One region of the Streptomyces corchorusii genome, then DNA from elsewhere that is predicted to be linked to it. Evidence: predicted binding sites of a transcription regulator. Region 1 holds the regulator's gene; each other region holds the start of a gene.
What was found. Region 1 encodes HrcA, which represses chaperone genes, less so after heat shock. Its sites were predicted from a motif close to TTNGCACTCNGNNNNNCNGAGTGCNAA; they were not measured.
Positions count from the first base shown of each region.

Region 2: groES (co-chaperone GroES) is a predicted target of HrcA. The motif match lies at 1,907-1,933, and genes of this name have one in related genera.
Region 3: groL (chaperonin GroEL) is a predicted target of HrcA. The motif match lies at 2,877-2,903, and genes of this name have one in related genera.

Region 1 is NZ_KQ948351.1:511,114-515,359, forward strand. Features, by position in the region: gene AQJ11_RS02195 (DUF3097 domain-containing protein) at 1-655, opposite strand, end outside; gene AQJ11_RS02200 (MBL fold metallo-hydrolase) at 724-1,446, opposite strand; gene hrcA (heat-inducible transcriptional repressor HrcA) at 1,610-2,626, shown strand; gene dnaJ (molecular chaperone DnaJ) at 2,627-3,763, shown strand; gene AQJ11_RS02215 (nitronate monooxygenase) at 3,976-4,246, shown strand, end outside.
Region 2 is NZ_KQ948354.1:430,490-434,735, reverse strand. Features, by position in the region: gene AQJ11_RS11875 (class I SAM-dependent methyltransferase) at 1-51, opposite strand, end outside; gene AQJ11_RS11870 (polysaccharide deacetylase family protein) at 142-1,053, shown strand; gene AQJ11_RS11865 (polysaccharide deacetylase family protein) at 1,050-1,862, shown strand; gene groES (co-chaperone GroES) at 2,082-2,390, shown strand; gene groL (chaperonin GroEL) at 2,509-4,137, shown strand; gene AQJ11_RS11850 (ester cyclase) at 4,232-4,246, opposite strand, start outside.
Region 3 is NZ_KQ948360.1:127,608-131,853, reverse strand. Features, by position in the region: gene AQJ11_RS26110 (NADH:flavin oxidoreductase) at 1-855, opposite strand, end outside; gene groL (chaperonin GroEL) at 1,091-2,713, opposite strand; gene AQJ11_RS26100 (cold-shock protein) at 3,013-3,216, opposite strand; gene AQJ11_RS26095 (MoaD/ThiS family protein) at 3,666-3,941, opposite strand; gene thrC (threonine synthase) at 3,938-4,246, opposite strand, start outside.

The DNA.
Region 1 (4,246 bases):
TCACCGCCTGCCAGACGTCGATGAACGGGTGGCCGACGACCAGCGCGTGCTCGCTGGTCACCGACTGCGCGATGCGCCACTCCTTCGTCCCCGGCACCAGATGGTCCACCAGGACGCCCAGCCGCGCGTCCGGGCCCGGGGCGAAGGACTCCACGATCGACGGGAGGTCGTCCACACCCTCCAGGTACTCCACGACCACGCCCTCGATCCGCAGGTCGTCGCCCCACACCTTCTCGACGAGCTCGGCGTCGTGCCGGCCCTCCACGTAGATGCGCCCGGCGCGGGCCACGCGCGCGCGTGCCTGGGGGACGGCGACCGAGCCGGACGCCGTACGGGCGGGACGTAGCGGGGCCGAGGGGGCGGGGCGGACGAGCGTCACCACGCGGCCCTCCAGCAGGAAGCCGCGCGGCTCCAGCGGGAACACCCGGTGCTTGCCGAAGCGGTCCTCCAGGGTCACCGTGCCCGCCTCGCAGCGGATCACCGCCCCGCAGAACCCGGTGCCGGGCTCCTCCACCACCAGACCGGGCTCGGCCGGGACCTCCGGCACGGGCTTGGGCTTCTTCCACGGTGGGGTCAGGTCGGAGGAGTAGACACGAGGGCGCGGGCCCGAAGGGCCCTCATGGGAAGGGCGGTGGCGGGAGACGGGTGGGCGCATTCGGATGACGATAGGAGAAGCCGTGCGGTGAGGCGTACGACACGCCGGGGCCGGGCGGGAAGAGCCGCTCAGATCACGCCGAACCGTGTTGCCAGGGCGTCCCGTTGGCGGCGGACGAAGCCCGCGTCCACCACCGCGCCGTGACCGGGCACGTACAGCGCGTCCTCGCCGCCGAGCGCCAGCAGCCGGTCCAGCGCGTCCGGCCAGCGGGACGGGACCGCGTCGGGGCCCGCCTGGGGTTCGCCGGACTCCTCCACCAGGTCGCCGCAGAACACCACCTCGGGGTCGCCCGGCACCAGCACGGCCAGGTCGTGCGCCGTGTGGCCGGGGCCCACGTTGGCCAGCAGCGCCTGCCGGCCGTCGCCGAGGTCCAGCGTCCACTCGCCGGAGACCGCGTGGCGGGGCGGGGCCAGCGCGTCCACCGCCTCGTCGGCGTCGGCCACCGGCAGCCCGTTGCGGACCGCGTCCAGCCGCAGGTCCGCGCGCTCGTACGCGAACACCGCGTCCAGGCCCACCGCCCCGTACACCTCCGCCCCGGCGAACACGGCGGCGCCGAAGACGTGGTCGAAGTGGGGATGGGTGAGCGCGAGATGGGTCACACGGCCGCCCGCGAGCTCCTCGGCCTGGCCGCGCAGCCTGACCCCCTCCGCGAGGCTCGAACCGGCGTCCACGAGCAGTGCCGTACCCTCCCCGAGGACCAGCCCCGCCGTGCAGTCCCAGCCCGGCAGCCGGCACCGGCCCACCCCCGCGGCCAGCCGCTCCCACCCCAGCTCTTCCCAAGTCACGGTCATACCCGCGACGCTAGCGGTACGAGCCGGTACGGCGGCCCGACCTTGCCCGGGGTGTACCCGGCAGCCGTACACTGGGCCCGGGAACGCTGGCACTCGCACGGGAAGAGTGCCAAAGGGGCGAACCCGAACGGACGAGGGGACGACGTGCTGGAGGTGCGCGCGAATGCTGAGTGAACGCAGGCTTCAGGTACTGCGCGCCATCGTCCAGGACTACGTGGGCACCGAGGAGCCGGTCGGTTCCAAGGCGCTCACCGAGCGGCACAACCTCGGCGTCTCCCCGGCGACCGTCCGCAACGACATGGCGGCCCTGGAGGACGAGGGGTACATCGCCCAGCCGCACACCAGCGCGGGGCGGATCCCCACCGACAAGGGCTACCGGCTGTTCGTGGACAAGCTCGCGGGCGTGAAGCCGATGACCGCGCCGGAGCGGCGGGCGATCCAGAACTTCCTGGAGGGCGCCGTCGACCTCGACGACGTCGTGGCGCGGACCGTGCGGCTGCTCGCGCAGCTCACCCGGCAGGTCGCCGTCGTGCAGTACCCGTCCCTGACCCGGTCCACGGTCCGGCACGTGGAGCTGCTGTCGCTGGCTCCCGCGCGCGTGATGCTCGTGCTGATCACGGACACCGGCCGGGTCGAGCAGCGGATGGTCGACTGCCCGGCGCCGTTCGGCGAGGCGTCGCTGGCGGATCTGCGGGCGCGGCTCAACAGCCGGGTCGCCGGCCGCCGGTTCACGGACGTGCCGAAGCTGGTCGAGGACCTCCCGGACGCCTTCGATCCGGAGGACCGCGGTACGGTCTCCACGGTGCTCTCCACTCTTCTGGAGACACTCGTGGAGGAGAACGAGGAGCGGCTGATGATCGGCGGTACCGCCAATCTGACCCGCTTCGGACATGACTTCCCCCTCACGATCCGGCCCGTCCTGGAGGCCCTGGAGGAGCAGGTCGTGCTCCTCAAGCTCCTCGGCGAGGCGAAGGATCCGGGCGTGACCGTGCGCATCGGCCACGAGAACGCCCACGAGGGACTCAACTCCACCTCCGTCGTGTCGGTCGGCTACGGTTCGGGCGGCGAGGCGGTTGCCAAGCTCGGCGTGGTCGGACCGACCCGCATGGACTACCCGGGAACGATGGGAGCGGTACGCGCAGTGGCACGGTACGTCGGACAGATCCTGGCGGAGTCGTAAGTGGCCACGGACTACTACGCCGTTCTCGGCGTGCGCCGCGACGCGTCGCAGGATGAGATCAAGAAGGCGTTCCGCCGGCTCGCGCGCGAGCTGCACCCGGACGTCAACCCGGATCCGAAGACCCAGGAGCGGTTCAAGGAGATCAACGCCGCTTACGAGGTGCTGTCGGACCCGCAGAAGAAGCAGGTCTACGACCTCGGCGGCGACCCGCTCTCCCAGTCGGGCGGCGCGGGCGCGGGCGGCTTCGGGGCCGGCGGCTTCGGCAACTTCTCCGACATCATGGACGCGTTCTTCGGTACGGCGTCGCAGCGCGGGCCGCGCTCGCGCACCCGGCGCGGCCAGGACGCGATGATCCGGATCGAGGTCGAGCTGGACGAGGCGGCCTTCGGGACGACCAAGGACATCCAGGTCGACACGGCCGTCGTCTGCAACACCTGCAACGGCGAGGGCGCGGCGCCCGGCACGTCCGCCCAGACGTGTGACATGTGCCGCGGCCGGGGCGAGGTCTCCCAGGTCACCCGGTCCTTCCTGGGCCAGGTCATGACCTCGCGGCCGTGCCCGCAGTGCCAGGGCTTCGGCACGGTCGTCCCCACCCCGTGCCCGGAGTGCGCCGGCGACGGCCGGGTGCGCTCGCGCCGGACGCTGACCGTGAAGATCCCGGCCGGCGTCGACAACGGCACGCGGATCCAGCTCGCCGGTGAGGGCGAGGTCGGCCCCGGCGGCGGCCCGGCCGGCGACCTGTACGTCGAGATCCACGAGCTGCCGCACCCGACGTTCCAGCGGCGCGGCGACGACCTGCACTGCACGGTCACGATCCCGATGACGGCGGCGTCCCTCGGCACGAAGGTGCCGCTGGAGACGCTGGACGGCCTGGAGGAGGTCGACATCCGGCCCGGCACCCAGTCCGGCCAGTCGATCCCGCTGCACGGCCGGGGCGTCACGCACCTGCGCGGCGGCGGCCGGGGCGACCTGGTCGTGCACGTCGAGGTGACCACGCCGACCAAGCTGGACCCGGAGCAGGAGCGGCTGCTGCGCGAGCTGGCCAAGCTGCGCGGCGAGGAACGGCCGCAGGGCCAGTTCCAGCCGGGGCAGCAGGGACTGTTCTCGCGGTTGAAGGACGCGTTCAACGGTCGCTGACGTGGGCTGCGGGGGTGGCCGGGGGTCCGGGGGTTGCCCCCCGGGCAGGCACGGTCAGCCGGGGCAGCAAGGGCTGTTCTCGCGCCTGAAGGACGCGTTCAACGGGCGCTGATCGGTGACGTACGGGGTGCTCCGGCACCCCGTACGCCGTGGGCGTGTGCCGGGGGATGCCCGGATTCGGACTTGTCCGAAGGACGTGACAACATGCGGTCATGTCCTCCGCGCTGACCGATCTCTTCCCCCACCCGATCGTGCAGGCCCCCATGGCGGGCGGTGTCTCCGTCCCGCAGCTCGCCGCCGCCGTCTGCGAGGCCGGCGGCCTCGGGTTCCTCGCCGCCGGGTACAAGACCGCCGACGGCATGTACCAGGAGATCAAGCAGCTGCGCGGGCTGACGGGCCGCCCCTTCGGCGTGAACCTCTTCATGCCGCAGCCCGAGCACGCGGAGTCCGGGGCCGTCGACCTCTACGCGCACCAGCTGGCCG
Region 2 (4,246 bases), on a different contig from region 1:
GTCGAGGAGGGCGCGGCCTTCGGGGGTGAGGAGCAGAGCGAGGTCGTTCACCGGGTCATTGTGGGCCAGTCGGTGGATGGTGCGCCTCCGGCGGCGGTGTCGTCCGGGGTCGCGGGCCGGGGCCTGGGAGGATCCGGCACCATGCGAGCAGTAGTACAAAATGACAAAATTCGGACTCGTTTCCGGCGGCTGGCCCTCGGGGGCGGAGCCGCCGCGCTGGCCGCCGCCACCCTGCTCTCCGCCTGCGCCGGGCCCGAAACCGTGCGCGGCGCGTCCGGCCACGGCGGCCCCGCCCGGCCCCAGGACCCGGCGGCGCGCCGGGCCGCCGAACACGCCCGGCTGGCCGCCGCCGCCCGGCGCTGGGGGCTGGACCAGGTCCCGCTCACGCCTCCGAAGCCCCCCGCGGCGAAGCCGAGGATCACCGCCCGCGACGGATTCGAGGTGGACCACCAGGAGGACTGGAACCTGCCCCCCGTCTTCACCACGGTCCCCACCCGCGACAAGGTCGTGTTCCTGACGATCGACGACGGCGCCGAGAAGGACCCGCGGTTCCTCGCCATGATGCGCGAGCTCAAGATCCCGTACACCGCGTTCCTCAGCGACTACCTGGTCAAGGACGACTACGCCTACTTCCGGACGATGCGGTCCTACGGCAACACCCTCAACAACCACACCCTGCACCACCCCTACCTGCCGGGCCTGTCCTACGAGGAGCAGAAGGACGAGATCTGCGGCATGCAGGCCGTCATGAAGAAGCAGTTCGGCAAGGCGCCCACCGTCTTCCGTCCCCCCTACGGCAACTACAACCAGGACACCCTGGTCGCCGCGAAGGAATGCGGCATCAAGTACGCGCCGATCTGGAACGAGGAGGTCTTCGTCGACCACTGGGAGTACCGCGAGGACGACAAGCGGCTGCGCCGCGGCGACATCGTCCTCACCCACTTCCGCGGCCGGGACGACTGGGACGGCACGATGGTGGACGACATGCGCCGCTTCCTGAACAAGGTCACGCGCGAGGGCTACGCCGTGGCCCGCCTGGAGGACTACCTGTGAGGCGGGCTCGGGGCCCGGCCGCGGCCCTCGCCGCGGCCCTGCTCCTGACGGGCTGCGCCCAGTCCGTCGACCCCATCGAACGCCTCGGCAAGAAGGCCGCCGAAGGGGTGCGCCCGCACACCACCGCCCCCGACCACCGCTACCGCGCCTGGGGCCTGACCCGGCCCCTCGCCCGCTCCCCGGTGCACCCGGCCCGCCCGCTCGCCGAGCACCAGAGGGCCGGCGCCCCGCCCCCCGTGGTCGACCGCGTCCCCACCCGCGACCCGGTCGTCTTCCTCACCTACGACGACGGCGCCGAGCGGGACCCCCGCTTCGTCGACATGGTCCGCGAACTGCGGCTGCCGGTCACCCTGTTCCTCACCGACAGCGTCGCCGCCCCCGGCTACGGCCACTTCGCCCGGCTGCGCACCCTCGGCGCCGGCATCGAGAACCACACCGTCGACCACCGGGCCCCGGCCGGACTGCCGTACGCCGGCCAGCGCGCGGAGATCTGCGGCCAGCAGGACCGCCTCCGCACCGCCCTCGGCGTCCGCCCCCGCCTCTTCCGCCCGCCCTACGGTTCCTACGACCGCACCACCCTGCGCGCGGCGGCCGACTGCGGCATCTCCGCGCTCGTCCTGTGGCGCGCCGCCCTGACCCCGGCCGGCCTCGCCTACGCCCACGGCCCCCACCGCCTGGGCCCCGGCGACATCGTCCTGGTGGGCCCCGACGAGTCGAGGGGGCCGGCCCTGCGGAAACGCACGGCACGGGTGCTGAGGGAAGTGCAGGGGCGGGGGCTGACGGTCGGGCGCCTTGAGGACTACCTGTGAGGACCGGCCGCACACCGCGATTCCGGCCGACGCGCCGCGGGCAATTGGCACTCCGCTTGACCGAGTGCTAATCGCGGTCATAGTCTCGGCTCTGGCACTCCCCCCTGGAGAGTGCCAGACAAACGCGACGGGCAGGTCCGGCACCCGCGACGACGGATCGACCTGGTCGCCACCTCAGACAGTTAACCCCGTGAGATCTCCGAAGGGGGAGGTCGGATCGTGACGACCGCCAGCTCCAAGGTTGCCATCAAGCCGCTTGAGGACCGCATCGTGGTCCAGCCGCTGGACGCCGAGCAGACCACGGCCTCTGGCCTGGTCATCCCGGACACCGCGAAGGAGAAGCCCCAGGAGGGCGCCGTCCTCGCCGTGGGCCCGGGCCGGTTCGAGAACGGCGAGCGCCTGCCGCTCGACGTCAAGGTCGGCGACGTCGTCCTTTACAGCAAGTACGGCGGCACCGAGGTGAAGTACAACGGCGACGAGTACCTCGTCCTCTCGGCTCGCGACGTCCTCGCGATCATCGAGAAGTAATCACCTCAAGCGACTCTCCGTTTGAGCTGCGCCCCTGGCCCCCGCGACCGATAAGAAGCCGGGCGCCCGGGGCGCAGCGTCTTTTCACCCACAGATTTCCGAGAGGGCTCCCGCTGTCATGGCGAAGATCCTGAAGTTCGACGAGGACGCCCGTCGCGCCCTTGAGCGCGGCGTCAACAAGCTTGCCGACACCGTGAAGGTGACGATCGGCCCCCGCGGCCGCAACGTCGTCATCGACAAGAAGTTCGGCGCGCCCACCATCACCAACGACGGTGTCACGATCGCCCGCGAGGTCGAGATCGAGGACCCGTACGAGAACCTCGGCGCGCAGCTGGTGAAGGAGGTGGCGACCAAGACCAACGACATCGCTGGTGACGGCACCACCACCGCCACGGTCCTCGCCCAGGCGCTGGTCCGCGAGGGCCTGAAGAACGTCGCCGCCGGTGCCTCCCCGGCCGCCCTGAAGAAGGGCATCGACGCCGCGGTCAAGGCCGTCTCCGAGGACCTGCTCGCCTCGGCCCGCCCGATCGACGAGAAGTCCGACATCGCCGCCGTCGCCGCGCTGTCCGCCCAGGACCAGCAGGTCGGCGAGCTGATCGCCGAGGCGATGGACAAGGTCGGCAAGGACGGTGTCATCACCGTCGAGGAGTCCAACACCTTCGGCCTGGAGCTGGACTTCACCGAGGGCATGGCCTTCGACAAGGGCTACCTGTCGCCGTACTTCGTGACGGACCAGGAGCGCATGGAGGCCGTCCTGGAGGACCCCTACATCCTCATCAACCAGGGCAAGATCTCCGCCATCGCCGACCTGCTGCCGCTGCTGGAGAAGGTCATCCAGGCCGGCTCCTCCAAGCCGCTGCTGATCATCGCCGAGGACGTCGAGGGCGAGGCCCTGTCGACCCTGGTCGTCAACAAGATCCGCGGCACCTTCAACGCCGTCGCGGTGAAGGCCCCCGGCTTCGGCGACCGCCGCAAGGCGATGCTCCAGGACATGGCCGTCCTCACCGGCGCCACCGTCATCTCCGAGGAGGTCGGTCTCAAGATCGACCAGGTCGGCCTCGACGTGCTCGGCTCCGCCCGCCGCGTCACCGTCACCAAGGACGACACCACGATCGTCGACGGCGCCGGCAAGTCCGAGGACGTGCAGGGCCGCGTCGCCCAGATCAAGGCCGAGATCGAGAACACCGACTCCGACTGGGACCGCGAGAAGCTCCAGGAGCGCCTCGCCAAGCTGGCCGGCGGCGTGTGCGTGATCAAGGTCGGCGCCGCCACCGAGGTGGAGCTGAAGGAGAAGAAGCACCGTCTGGAGGACGCCATCTCCGCGACCCGCGCCGCGGTCGAGGAGGGCATCGTCTCCGGTGGTGGCTCCGCCCTGGTCCACGCCTCCAAGGTGCTCGACGGCAACCTCGACAAGTCCGGCGACGAGGCCACCGGTGTCTCCGTGGTCCGCAACGCCGTGGTCGAGCCGCTGCGCTGGATCGGCGAGAACGCCGGCCAGGAGGGCTACGTCATCGTGTCCAAGGTCAAGGACCTGGACAAGGGGCAGGGCTACAACGCCGCCACCGGCGAGTACGGCGACCTGATCAAGGCCGGCGTCATCGACCCGGTCAAGGTCACCCGCTCCGCCCTGGAGAACGCCGCCTCCATCGCCTCCCTGCTGCTCACGACCGAGACCCTGGTCGTCGAGAAGAAGGAAGAGGAGCCGGAGGCCGCGGGCCACGGCCACAGCCACGGCCACGCGCACTGAGCCCAGCGCTCCTGAGCGAAGGCCCGGCACCCCGGTGAGGGGGCCGGGCCTTCGCCCTGTCCGCCGCTGCGAAGCGGCCACTGCTCCGACGCGGCTACTGCTCCAACGC
Region 3 (4,246 bases), on a different contig from region 1:
GTTCAGGTCGGAGCCGTCGAACTCGGGCAGCCAGTAGCGGCGGGTGGAGGCGTGGAAGACGTCGACGCCGGCCGCCGCGAGCGGGGTGAGGATGGCCTCCAGCTCCTCGGGGGTCTCGGCGAGCCGGGCGGTGTAGTCCTGCTGCTTCCACTGCGAGTAGCGGAAGAGGACCGGGAAGTCCGGCGACACCGCCGCGCGCACGGCGGCGACGATCTCGGCGGAGAACCTGGTGCGGGCCACCGGGTCGCCGCCGTACGCGTCGGTGCGGCGGTTGGTGCCCGCCCACAGGAACTGGTCGAGCAGGTAGCCGTGGGCGCCGTGGAGCTCCACGCCGTCGAAGCCGATGCGCTCGGCGGCGGCAGCGGCCTCGGCGAACGCGGCGATGACGTCGTCGATGTCCGCCTGCGTCATCGCCTTGCCGGTGGGCTCGGCGCCGGCGGTCTCCAGGCCGGAGGGGCCGACGGGGGGCGCGTCCGGGAAGGGGGCGTCGCCCTGCTTGCGGACCATGCCGATGTGCCACAGCTGCGGGACGATGGTGCCGCCGGCCGCGTGCACGTCCTCGGCGACCTTGGCCCAGCCGGCGAGCTGCTCCTCGCCGTGGAAGCGCGGGACGCGGTCGCTCTGGCCGGCCGACGGGTGGCCCACGTAGGTGCCCTCGGTGACGATGAGGCCGACGCCGGCGGCGGCCCGGCGGGCGTAGTACGAGCGCACGTCCTCGCCCGGGACACCGCCCGGCGAGAACATGCGGGTCATGGGCGCCATCACGATCCGGTTCGGAACGGTGAGGCCGTTCAGCGTGATCGGGCGGGACAGGACGCGGGCCGCGCGGGAGGCGGGGGGCGTGGTGACGGTCACGTGGGGGGCTCCTCGTGAGTGGACGGGGTGAACCGGCTGGTATGTGCGTACGCATCGTTGCAGCCTCTTAAGTAAACACCTGCCCGGCGGCCCGCCTTCCGGCCCGGTCCGGATCCCCTCACGTGATACCGGTCACTCTCCTCCCGCCCCGCGAACGCCCGAGGGCGGCACCTCCAGCCAGAAGCTGGGGGTGCCGCCCTCGGTCCGCAGGACAGGCGATCAACCGTCAGGTCGATCAGAAGTCCATGTCACCGCCCGGCATGCCGCCGCCGGCCGGGGCCGCGGCCTTCTCCGGCTTGTCGGCGATGACGGCCTCGGTGGTGAGGAACAGCGCGGCGATGGAGGCGGCGTTCTGCAGCGCGGAACGGGTCACCTTCGCCGGGTCGATGATGCCCTCGGCGACCAGGTCGACGTACTCGCCGGTCGCGGCGTTCAGGCCGTGACCCGGGGTCAGGTTGCGCACCTTCTCCACCACGACGCCGCCCTCAAGGCCGGCGTTGACGGCGATCTGCTTCAGCGGGGCCTCCAGGGCGATGCGCACGGCGTTGGCGCCGGTCGCCTCGTCACCCTCCAGCTCCAGCTTCTCGAAGACCTGGGAGGCCTGGAGCAGGGCCACGCCACCACCGGCGACGATGCCCTCCTCGACGGCCGCCTTCGCGTTGCGGACGGCGTCCTCGATGCGGTGCTTGCGCTCCTTGAGCTCCACCTCGGTGGCGGCACCGGCCTTGATGACCGCGACACCGCCGGCGAGCTTCGCCAGGCGCTCCTGGAGCTTCTCGCGGTCGTAGTCCGAGTCGCTGTTCTCGATCTCGGCGCGGATCTGGTTCACACGGCCGTTGACCTGCTCGGAGGAGCCGGCACCGTCGACGATGGTGGTCTCGTCCTTGGTGATGACGACCTTGCGGGCGCGGCCCAGGAGGTCCAGGGTCGCGTTCTCCAGCTTGAGGCCGACCTCCTCGGAGATGACCTCGCCGCCCGTGAGGATGGCGATGTCGCCGAGCATGGCCTTGCGGCGGTCACCGAAGCCGGGGGCCTTGACGGCGACGGACTTGAAGGTGCCGCGGATCTTGTTGACGACCAGGGTCGACAGGGCCTCGCCCTCGACGTCCTCGGCGATGATCAGCAGCGGCTTGCCCGACTGCATGACCTTCTCCAGCAGCGGGAGCAGGTCCTTGACCGAGGAGATCTTGGAGTTGGCGATGAGGATGTACGGGTCCTCCAGCACCGCCTCCATGCGCTCCATGTCGGTCGCGAAGTAGGCGGAGATGTAGCCCTTGTCGAAGCGCATGCCCTCGGTGAGCTCCAGCTCAAGACCGAAGGTGTTGGACTCCTCGACGGTGATGACGCCTTCCTTGCCGACCTTGTCCATGGCCTCGGCGATCAGCTCGCCGATCTGGGTGTCGGCGGCGGAGATGGACGCGGTGGAGGCGATCTGCTCCTTGGTCTCGACGTCCTTCGCCTGCTCCAGCAGGGCGGCGGAGACGGCCTCGACGGCCTTCTCGATACCGCGCTTCAGAGCCATCGGGTTGGCGCCGGCGGCGACGTTGCGCAGGCCTTCCTTGACCAGGGCCTGGGCGAGCACGGTCGCGGTGGTCGTACCGTCACCGGCGACGTCGTCCGTCTTCTTGGCGACTTCCTTGACCAGCTCGGCGCCGATCTTCTCGTACGGGTCCTCCAGCTCGATCTCCTTGGCGATGGACACACCATCGTTGGTGATCGTGGGGGCGCCCCACTTCTTCTCAAGGACGACGTTGCGGCCCTTGGGGCCGAGGGTGACCTTGACGGCGTCGGCGAGCTGGTTCATACCGCGCTCAAGGCCGCGCCGCGCCTCCTCGTCGAACGCGATGATCTTGGCCATGTGAAGTGGTCCCTCCAGGACTGGGGGTGATTCCTTCGGACCGCGCCCGCGCCCGCGACGGACGGCTCGCCGGTCCCGTGGTCCCTTGCACCACATGACCCGCGGGCCTCACCGACCCGGTCCTTCGTTGTCACTCTCACCTTCAGAGTGCTAACGCCAATGATTAGCACTCGGCATGGTCGAGTGCAAGCGCCTGGGCGGGTGGGAGGCTCCCGTCAGCCGCACGCGAACAGCGGAACCGGGGCACGGCGAAGGGCCCGCACCCTCTGCGAGGTGCGGGCCCTTCGGACAAGAAACGTTCAGGCGGTGACGCGAACCATGTCGGCCTGCGGACCCTTCTGGCCCTGCGAGATCTCGAACTCGACCCGCTGGCCCTCTTCCAGGGTGCGGTAGCCGTCCATCTGAATCGCGCTGTAGTGGACGAAGACGTCCGCACCACCGTCGACCGCGATGAAGCCGTACCCCTTCTCCGCGTTGAACCACTTGACGGTGCCCTGAGCCATGCCTAACTCCCCTATTACTGGCCCTTGCACAGATCCACACTTCGCGGACCCGGGTCAGACCTCACCCCCCAACTGGTCGGGGGCGTGCGCCGGAACGCGTCGACCGCGGCTGAATGTATCTGTCCAACTGCCGTCTGCAACAGGTCAATCGGACGAGAATTCTGGACGTGAGCGGTCCGGAATCTGGCGAGAATTCATCCGAATTCAGGGCAAGTCGGGCCCCATAAAAGCCACAAAAGCCGCAGACAACCCGCACACTTTGGCTACTTCTTGTCGGGCGGGCGGCATGAAATCCAGGGCCCGCGACCCGGAGACCGGGGCCGTGTTCCCCAACTCTACCGCGCTCAATCACACAGAATTGCCCCCTCCGCTTCTCTCACGGAGGGGGCAATCGGGCGAACAGCCGGTAACCGCGGTTACCGAAGGTAATGAGCGGGCCGATCCGCGGCTCAGCCGCCGGCGACCGCCGGGATGATCGAGACGCCGGCGCCCTCCGGGGTCACCGTGTCCAGACCCTGCTCAAAACGGACGTCGTCGTCGTTGACGTACACGTTCACGAACCGGCGCAGCTTGCCCTGGTCGTCCAGCACGCGCGCGGCGATGCCCGTGTGGTTCTTCTCCAGGTCGGCGATGACCTCGCCGAGCGTCGTCCCCTCGGCGGCGACCTCGGCCCGCCCGCCGGTGTAGGTGCGCAGGATGGTGGGGATGCGAACGGTCACGCTCATGCGAGGCCAGCCTCTCGGAAGGAGTCCAGGGTCGGGCGGATGGTGGCGGTGAGGCCGGTGCCGGCCACCGCGTCCAGGGTCTTCAGGCCGTCGCCGGTGTTGAGGACGACCGTGGTCTTCGCCGGGTCCAGCACGCCCGCCTCCAGCAGCTTGCGGGTGACGCCGACGGTCACGCCGCCGGCGGTCTCCGCGAAGATGCCCTCGGTCCGCGCGAGCAGCTTGATCGCGTCCACGACCTCCTCGTCCGTCACGTCCTCCACGGCACCGCCGGTGCGGCGCGCGATGTCCAGGACGTACGGCCCGTC